DNA from 4 places in the Alteromonas lipotrueae genome. Region 2 is predicted to be linked to each of the others. Evidence: predicted binding sites of a transcription regulator. Region 2 holds the regulator's gene; each other region holds the start of a gene.
What was found. The regulator FNR, encoded in region 2, switches genes on or off when oxygen is low (the NO sensors DNR and NnrR bind a similar motif). The targets are predictions, from matches to a motif close to TTGATCTAGATCAA.

Region 1 (2,209 bases), on a different contig from region 2:
CCACGCTGGCGAGCAATACCGCACATAAACTTAACTTAGCTATTTTCATGTAACCCCCTACCTTGTTTTTAGAAACCCGGTATTAGTCAGCTACAAAGACTGAGTAAGCGGGTAACGGCGCTTAGTGAAGCATGGTTTCAACCATAGCAATGCTACTACTTTTATCACAACTATATGCTCAATAATAGCACAGGTAGCTGAACGTAAAGTGAATGGCTTTATCTATATACACGGTCAAAATGGGAAGAATTAGAGGACACAAGAAGCCAAGAAAAGAAACAAAGCGTTTATCGCTAATTATTTATCGGGTTCGAGTAACTTTGATTGCTCTATCAGTGTACATAACTGCTTGCGGTTGTCGCGACTAAAGTTAGGGTTTATATCGGTGGTTTCGCAATAAGCGCTATGAAAGCGCGTTACCGTTGAACGACTTGCCAGTATTCTTCGAAGGTAGTTCGCTTCGAATTCTTTTAAAGGAGCCAGCTGCGCCGCGGCCTGATTTCTTAACGTATCCAACTCTCGTTGTTCAGGTAACTCAGAAATAGAAACAAACCAACCTGAGACGGTACTTTGTATATCTGAAAAAAAGTACTGAACAAAAGGCGAGCGCAGCACAATCACCAATAATACAATTTCAGCACAGATGACAAAGAAACGAAGCATTTAAAATTATTCCACTACTACACTTAATTTAAACAACGCAGCTATCGTTAGTTATTTTTAATAAACACTTTCATCAAAAAAATCAAAAAGATAATTACTTGTATAATTTTCATTCGGTATTAAAAACTATTATCGCTATAAGAGTCAACTAGCATTAAGTAAAGGCATACCGATAAAATATAATTTCTGAACTTTCAGTATTGACTGAAAGATAAATAAAGATGATCATTGATCTATGTTAAACACGCTGAAATTTCAGCTGTTATAATGCGCCGCGCAATACAAGAAGTTGGCTAAGGTTTTGAAAAAATGAACGAACAGATTCCGGTTAAAAACGTTACCGCAGTAAAGGTGCACAAACCCGCATCATCCACTGAAGGGAAACGATACGATTCGCGCAGTCGCATTTATGTTCGTGCGGTTAAAGGCCCTCTTGAAACATTCAGGCGTTTCTTTGGTTTGTTTTTCCTCGCCTTATTTGCCGCTATTCCGTGGATTAAATTCAATGGTCAGCAAGCGGTGTTACTCGATATTGTAGAGCAGCGCTTTTCTATATTTGGGTTAACCTTATGGCCGCAAGATTTAACCTTACTTGCTTATATTTTTATCGTGGGTGCATTCGCGCTTTTTTTCGTGACGACCTTTGCAGGCAGAGTGTGGTGTGGTTTCATGTGCCCTCAAACCACCTGGGTATATATCTACACGTGGTTTGAAGAAAAAATAGAAGGCCCAAGAAATAAACGCATAAAGCTAGATGCGCGAAAAATGGACGCGGATAAGTTTGTTCGCAAAATCCTCAAACATACGGCCTGGGTGGCAGTTGCCTTGCTTACCGCACTCACCTTTGTGGGATATTTCACCCCAATCGGCGCGCTCTTTATTGATTTTTTCACCTTCAACACGGGTTTCTGGGCAGCGTTTTCAGTGGTCTTTTTCGCGGTATGCACATATGCCAATGCGGGATATATGCGTGAAATCATGTGTACCCATATTTGCCCTTACGCGCGTTTTCAATCTGCCATGTTCGACAAAGACACCTTTACCGTTTCATACGATGCGAAACGGGGCGAACAACGAGGTCCGCGTCCGCGTAAATTAAGCCATGAACAGGTTCACGAAAAAGGCTTGGGCGACTGTATTGACTGTAATTTATGCGTACAGGTTTGTCCTACCGGTATTGATATTCGTAACGGCTTACAATATGAGTGTATTAACTGCGGCGCGTGTGTAGATGCGTGTAACGGCGTAATGGATAAAATGGGTTACCCCAAAGGGCTAATAAGCTTTACGTCGGAAGAAGAGCTGGCGGGGGGTAAAACACACATTGTACGGCCTAAGCTTATCGGCTACCTTATCGTTCTTATTGTCATGACAGGGTTATTGGTTGCTGACATTGTGACCCGCGTGCCTCTGGAAATTGACATTATTCGCGACCGTAATTCGTTATATCGCGAAACCAATGAAGGGTTAATTGAGAATGTTTATACCGTTAAAGTACTCAACAAATCTCAACAAACTCAGACCTATACCATTTCGGTTCAAGGGC
Region 2 (2,209 bases):
TGCTTTACCGCGTTGTTGTATGTGTCTGGGTCGAACTCAGGAACTTCAATAGCAATATTAAGCGGTGTAGCAGGGTAGCTGTTAACCAAATTTACGTTGCCGCTGAGTAATGCGGCATAATCGTTAGCAATAACTGTGATTTTGTCGTTGAGTAGCGCATGTTCGTCGTCTTCACTGCCTACATTTACCGCCGCAATAATTTCGCCGTTTTCAGGCCATTCATGTTCTTTAACCAACAATACGGGGGAGGGGCATTTTCTAAGGAGATGCCAGTCTGTAGGAGTAAAAATAACGGAGGCTAAATCGTCATGGCGCTTGGTTGCTTTTACAACCAAGTCTATATTGTTATCTATTACGTAATGCACAACAGCTTCAAAGGCACGGTTATTCCACTCAACAACAATATCGGTTTTTTCAAACCCTAAATCGCTAAGGATTTTCCGTAACCAACCCGCATGTTCCTTAGTGACCGCATCGCGCATAGCTTCACGATCATCAGGGCTAAGCATGGTTGTCATATCGTAAGATAAGTCGTAAACCACCAGCATGGCGGTGACAGAGGCACCTGTCTTTTTGGCAAGTTCATATGCACGGCTAAGCGCAGGTTGGGTATCTCTATCGGCTTCAATGACCGCTAAAATACGTTCATACTTAATCATAACCCCTCCAAACATTTTTAGATTTTTGGTTGCTACAATTTAAGTGTAATACCTATTTGCTATTACGTAACTTGTTTTAGATCAAAAGCTTTGAAGATTAGCTATTACAGGCGATATTAGGTGCAACCACAGACGTTAAACGTTGTGACATCTCATCAAAATCTAAAATAGTGATGAGTTTACCGTCCACTTGGATAATATTTTCTTTTTGAAAACGGCTTAATAAGCGGCTAATGGTTTCAATAGTTAGACCAAGATAGTTCCCAATTTCATTTCGGGTCATGGTTAGGTGAAATTCTTTATTTGAAAATCCACGTTCTTCGAAACGTTGAGAAAGCTGAGAGAGGAAATACAATAGACGTTCTTCCGCTGAGCGCTTATTAAGCAACATCATGAGGTCATGATCTTGTTTAATTTCCGCACTCATGAAACTCATTATTTGATGTCTTAACTTCGGAAATTGAACCGACATCTCATCAAGCGTCTCATACGGTAATTCGCACACCATGGCGGTTTCTAATGCCTGGGCATAGCTTTGGTGCTTGTTTTCCCGTAATGCATCGAAGCCGATAATATCGCCAGGGAAGTGAAAACCTGTAATCTGCTCTTCACCATCTGAATTGGTGACGAAAGACTTAAAAGAGCCCGTGCGTACTGCGTAAAGAGAGTTAAATGTATCTCCCGACTTTACCAGCAAATCACTCTTGTGAAGGGGTTTCTTTCGCTCAATAATATCATCTAAAGATTCAATCTCAGTCTTGTTTAGCGCAACGGGTAAACACAAGTGGCTGAAACTGCAATTTTGACAATGAATTGAGAATTGGCTTCCTTTGCTCATAAGTTCAAACTATAAATAGGGTCGACTTAATATAATCTTACTCTTTTGTTTATGAAATTGCTGCATAAATTAAAAAGAGAGCGTAAATAGCCAATATTCCAGAAAAGCATTGTCTTACCACGGGGTGCCTGAAACCGGCTATTAGGTACTGACTACCTGCGCTTGCCGCCAGCAAAGTGGGCAGAGTACCTAACCCAAAAAATAGCATAATGGCAGCGCCGTCAACGGCCGAGCCTGATGCTAATGACCACGTTAACGTGGAATAGACCAACCCGCAGGGAAGCCAGCCCCATATAAAACCATAGGGTAGTGCATAAACCGGGCTTTTGAATGGAAGAAATCGTTTAGATAAGGGCTGAATAGCTTTAAATAACCCGCGCCCCATAGCTTCAATATAATTCAAGCCTTGCCACCACTTTCCCAAATAACACGCTAAAAGCACCAGCATAACGCCACTAATCAAAGATAAAACGGGTTTAGCGATAGGCACAAATTCGGTTGCCATTTGGCCGACAGCGCCTGTAATAGCACCGGCTAATGTGTAGCTGAGGATACGGCCAAAATTATAGGCAAGGGTGTAGGGTAAAGCAGGTTCATTACTTGGCGTTACCGTGCGTAGTGCCGCAACAATACCGCCACACATGCCAACACAATGCACTCCGCCAGCAATTCCAATGAAAAAGGCAGAGAATATATTAACCTCTGTCATCAG
Region 3 (2,209 bases), on a different contig from region 2:
TATTTACCTTGCCTCAGGGTGCTAGCGGCATTCAAACGTGGCATATGGCTACGGGAACGTTTTTGTTAAATAATCAAACTCACCGGCTTTATATTCTTAAGCAAATGACACGGGAGCTAAACAGACAAGAAGTGTCGGTTTGGAAAAAAGTGATAAGGGTGATTAGTCACGAGCTGAATAATTCATTGGGGCCTATTTCTAGCTTATTGCATAGCGGCCAAATCGTAGGCCAGCAAAATGGTGATGCCCGTCTAGTGCGTGTGTTCCATACCATTGAAGAACGTATTGCCCATTTAAATCAATTTGTTCAAGGATATGGAAGGTTTGCAAAATTGCCTCCACCGGTTTTGGTAACGATTGATTGGGATAAAATAACGGCACAACTCAGCAATCAATGTGACTTCAAGTTAACCATGTCAGAGGCTGTCGAGGTGAAAGCCGATGCAGTTCAAGTAGAGCAGTTATTAATTAACTTACTTAAAAATGCCCATGAGTCGGGAGGAAACCCACAGGATGTGGAGCTCGTCATCAAGCAAACGGCCTCTCAAGTTATTATAGAAGTGCTCGATAGGGGAAAAGGCATGACGGATAGCGTGATGACTAATGCGCTGGTTCCTTTTTATTCCACTAAAGCTAATGGGAGTGGATTAGGGTTGGCGCTATGCCGAGAAATCACCGATGCGCATAATGGCCATTTAGTGATTCAAAACCGAAAAGACAAAGGACTGTGTGTACGTTTTATTATTGATAAAACGACAAAGTAGCAGACAAAAAAAAGAGGGGAACAGACGGGCGTCTGTTCCCCTTACGACGCTAAGCCAAGACCGTTTTTAACCTACGTCGAACAGGCATGTATAATGTATTGTAAATGAGAATGATTTGCAATGGCATTTTGAGTTATTTTCAATTTATTTCTATATTGATCTCGATCAACTTCTATACAAGCCTTCTATTTACCGGATTTCAGGCTTGATCCAGATCACAAACCATCATCAGGAAATCGCTATCATTAACTTATTAACCCTGTGAGGAGAAACACCATGTTACTAAGTATGATTTCAGATCCCGTTGTATGGGGCTCGCTTCTAGGTATCAGTATTATTATTGGAATGGGCGTGTTCTATACCTATCTATTTATGCACAACAGCGCAGAGCTTGATAAGTAAATACCGTTTTGCCCCTAAGTCGCGGCGTTTGACAAGAATTAGGCCAATGTTAGGTCAAGAATTCAGTAACTATAACTACGTTCACTATCGCTTATATTCTGGCGTGGGCACATCTAGCAACACAAGCAATGCCGCTTGTCCGCCGTATTCAAGTGGCGCTTGGTGGAATGCATTCACGTGGGGATGCTGTATTAAGTAGTGGGGGAGTGCATTTTTTAAAACGCCCTGTCCAAACCCGTGCATGATGGAAACACAGTCTACCGACTCTTTTCGGGCGGTATAAATTAATGAGGCTATTTCGGTTTTTGCCATTTCTCGGGTCATACCGTGCAAATCCAGCAGAAACTCAGGGGAATAGTCTCCTCGTCTAAGCTGCTTTAGTACATGCGTTGGCACGCCTTCTCGGCAATACCGCATGGGGCCTTCTTGCGGAAGTACAGCTTGGTACATATCGGAGAAGCTAAAACTCGCCGCTACCTGCTTACTGCCTTTTAGGTCTTTAACCCCTGCTAATTGCTTTTTCTTTTCAAGGGCGACTTTCTTATTCGGAACAATCTTGTCCTGCTCCATGGGCTTTACACCTTGCACAGCATCAGCAAATGAGAAGGTATCTTCAATCACTTTTGGCTTCTCAGTGCCTTTTTTCATGGCTTTTAGTTCTTTTTTAAATACTTTCATTATGAACCGATATGCAAATTAACGTGGGCGCAGGCGTTATCTTTGGGTATGATACCAGCTTTCATATTCCTGATGTACCCAAGCTCTTATGACCGACAAGTTTTACTTAGAAGAAGCCATCGAAGATTTACACAGCATACTTGATATGATTCGGTGGGCTACCAGTCGATTTAACGACGCCGCCCTCTATTTTGGTCATGGTACCGATAACGCTTGGGATGAAGCATTAAGCCTTACCATGCAAGCGCTACACTTGCCTCATTCGCTATCTGAGCACGTTGGTGACAGTATGTTGTCATCAAGACTCACAAAAAGTGAGCGCGAAAAAATTGCTGAGCTTGTTTTAAAACGGGTACAAACCCGTA
Region 4 (2,209 bases), on a different contig from region 2:
CGTAGTGCTTGTGGTTCTTCGTCGGGTTCTGGTGCTGCTATGGCATTGCGTTTAGCGTCGTTAGCCGTGGGCACTGAAACCAATGGTTCTATTATTTGCCCTTCTTCAATGAACGGAATTGTAGGTTTCAAACCTACAGTTGGGCTGTTATCTCGTACGCACATTGTCCCTATCTCATATACTCAAGATACCGCAGGTCCTATGACCGCAAACGTTAACGATGCATGGTTAATGGCATCAATCATGGCAGGTGTAGATACAAAAGACAGCGCAACGCTAGAGGCTAGCAAACACATGCTTAATGCACCACAGCAAAGTATGTTGGCGACCGATTTAAAAGGCGTGCGCGTAGGCGTTGTGCGTTACCGTCAAGGGGATAACCCTCATGTGCTTGCTACTTATGAAAAAGCCTTAAATAGCCTAACTGCCGCAGGCGCTGAACTGGTGGAAATTAGCGACTTCAAACAACCTGAAAGTTTTTGGGCCGACTCTTATCAAGTGTTACTTAGCGAGTTTCATTACACATTAAACGAATACTTAGAAGGCAGTCCAGCGGACATTCCTGTACGCAGCTTGTCGGAACTTATCACTTACAATCAAGCTAGCACTCGAGAACTTGCGCTCTTTAATCAAGATATATTCGAAAAAGCAGTGAATACAGATGACATTAATAGCCCAGAATACGCTTCGGCTCTAGCCTTGGTAAGAGAAACTGCGAGAGACAAGGGTATTGATGCCCTAATGGCACAACATAAAGTTGATGTACTTGTGGCACCCTCAAATAGCCCGGCTTTTCTGATTGATGGCGTGTATGGCGATCATTCCCCAATGGGTTTTATTGGAATTGGGTATTTAGCGGCCATTGCAGGTTATCCGCACCTTACTGTACCAGCGGGAGAAGTGAAAAACCTTCCGGTGGGAATTAGCTTTATTGGCAAGCAATGGGACGATGAAAAAGTGCTACGCATTGGCAGTATATTTCAAGCAAAGCATGGGGCCTATATAAAGCCTGGTTTGTTACCGAGCCGACTACATAACCCCGCATTGTTAGACGCTGTGAAGGGGCTGTAACTCGTTATAGACCCTTATCTCAAATGCATAAAAAAGCCCCAGCACGCATGAGCGAGACTGGGGCTTTTTTGATAATTCGAGTTACTAGCCTGGGCGTTTAACCCATGCACTACACCAACCATTGGCGTTAACCAATTTGTTAGGGAAGATGGCGCAAGGGCGGTGTTGTTCGCCGTCGGCACCTTGAATGTACATGCAGTTGTTACATTTAGCACCGTCTACAGTAGACGCCGCAGTGTAGTTTAATGCTTTTGCGCTTGGATCATCTGCTTGTAGTTGTTCTTGCGCATTAGCACGTAACGCAACGCTTCCTAACGTTAGGCCTATCAAAGATGTACCTGACAATTTCAGAAAGTCACGACGGTTTACAGACTTCATAATTCTCTCCAATTGAGATAATAACGATAATGATTCTTTTTTACTCAGCGCCTAAAACGCAAAAACCTGCCGCAAGGCAGGTTTTGAATATTAATAATTATACTATAACCCGTGGCGTTTGGATCTAACACAAAGCAATAAAGATTTGTTGATATAGATTAACGGTTGCCACCTGAACAACGCCTGAACGGCTAGCAAAATCAATGTCCTATAGCATTGACGCAACATTAGTTTGTGCGCCACTGGCAAAATATGAATTATTTTTTAGTTATGCTCGCCTTTGTTAAAGGCACATCGGGTTTTGCGTAAGCATATTGGGCTATCTTTTGCGTACTATGATAAGTGTCCAGACCCGAGATACATGAGGTTTGTAGTGATTCAAGATCTATATACCCATCTTCGGCAATAGCACTTTTTGCAATGTCATCTCCTGCAGTGCTGCTGCCCGCAATAAAGACCTCTTGAATCTTACCTATAATCATTTCGGTCTGATTACACAACGTAAAATGCTGTTCTACTTTTAACCCCATTTTTACTGCGCTTTCTTTTACATAAGGCGCGCTGAACGTGTTGCTAAACCAAGGCGTTAGTCCAACCTCCTCAAACTCACTCACCCCATTATCGTATCGCGCCGACGTTTGATGTGCTTTATCAGTCCAACTTGTATGAACATGATTTAGCGTGAACACACCTTGCTGCTTAATATTAGACAAAGAATCTCGCTGCACAGTGTGCGGACGCATAATAATGCCCAGCAATG

Region 1: ccoG (cytochrome c oxidase accessory protein CcoG) is a predicted target of FNR. The motif match lies at 892-905, and genes of this name have one in related genera.
Region 3: KYS23_RS02820 (DUF3149 domain-containing protein) is a predicted target of FNR. The motif match lies at 920-933, and genes of this name have one in related genera.
Region 4: KYS23_RS13870 (high-potential iron-sulfur protein) is a predicted target of FNR. The motif match lies at 1,598-1,611, and genes of this name have one in related genera.

Annotation. Positions count from the first base shown of each region.
Region 1 covers NZ_JAESDJ010000001.1:59,577-61,785, reverse strand. Annotated here, with positions in the region: gene KYS23_RS00250 (DUF3016 domain-containing protein) at 1-49, opposite strand, end outside; gene KYS23_RS00245 (hypothetical protein) at 298-663, opposite strand; gene ccoG (cytochrome c oxidase accessory protein CcoG) at 973-2,209, shown strand, end outside.
Region 2 covers NZ_JAESDJ010000004.1:108,409-110,617, forward strand. Annotated here, with positions in the region: gene uspE (universal stress protein UspE) at 1-659, opposite strand, end outside; gene fnr (fumarate/nitrate reduction transcriptional regulator Fnr) at 757-1,497, opposite strand; gene KYS23_RS07465 (sulfite exporter TauE/SafE family protein) at 1,547-2,206, opposite strand; gene ccoS (cbb3-type cytochrome oxidase assembly protein CcoS) at 2,193-2,209, opposite strand, start outside.
Region 3 covers NZ_JAESDJ010000001.1:659,179-661,387, forward strand. Annotated here, with positions in the region: gene KYS23_RS02815 (sensor histidine kinase) at 1-764, shown strand, start outside; gene KYS23_RS02820 (DUF3149 domain-containing protein) at 1,041-1,166, shown strand; gene smrB (endonuclease SmrB) at 1,251-1,844, opposite strand; gene prmB (50S ribosomal protein L3 N(5)-glutamine methyltransferase) at 1,933-2,209, shown strand, end outside.
Region 4 covers NZ_JAESDJ010000009.1:157,800-160,008, forward strand. Annotated here, with positions in the region: gene KYS23_RS13865 (amidase) at 1-1,071, shown strand, start outside; gene KYS23_RS13870 (high-potential iron-sulfur protein) at 1,156-1,449, opposite strand; gene KYS23_RS13875 (flavin reductase family protein) at 1,707-2,209, opposite strand, start outside.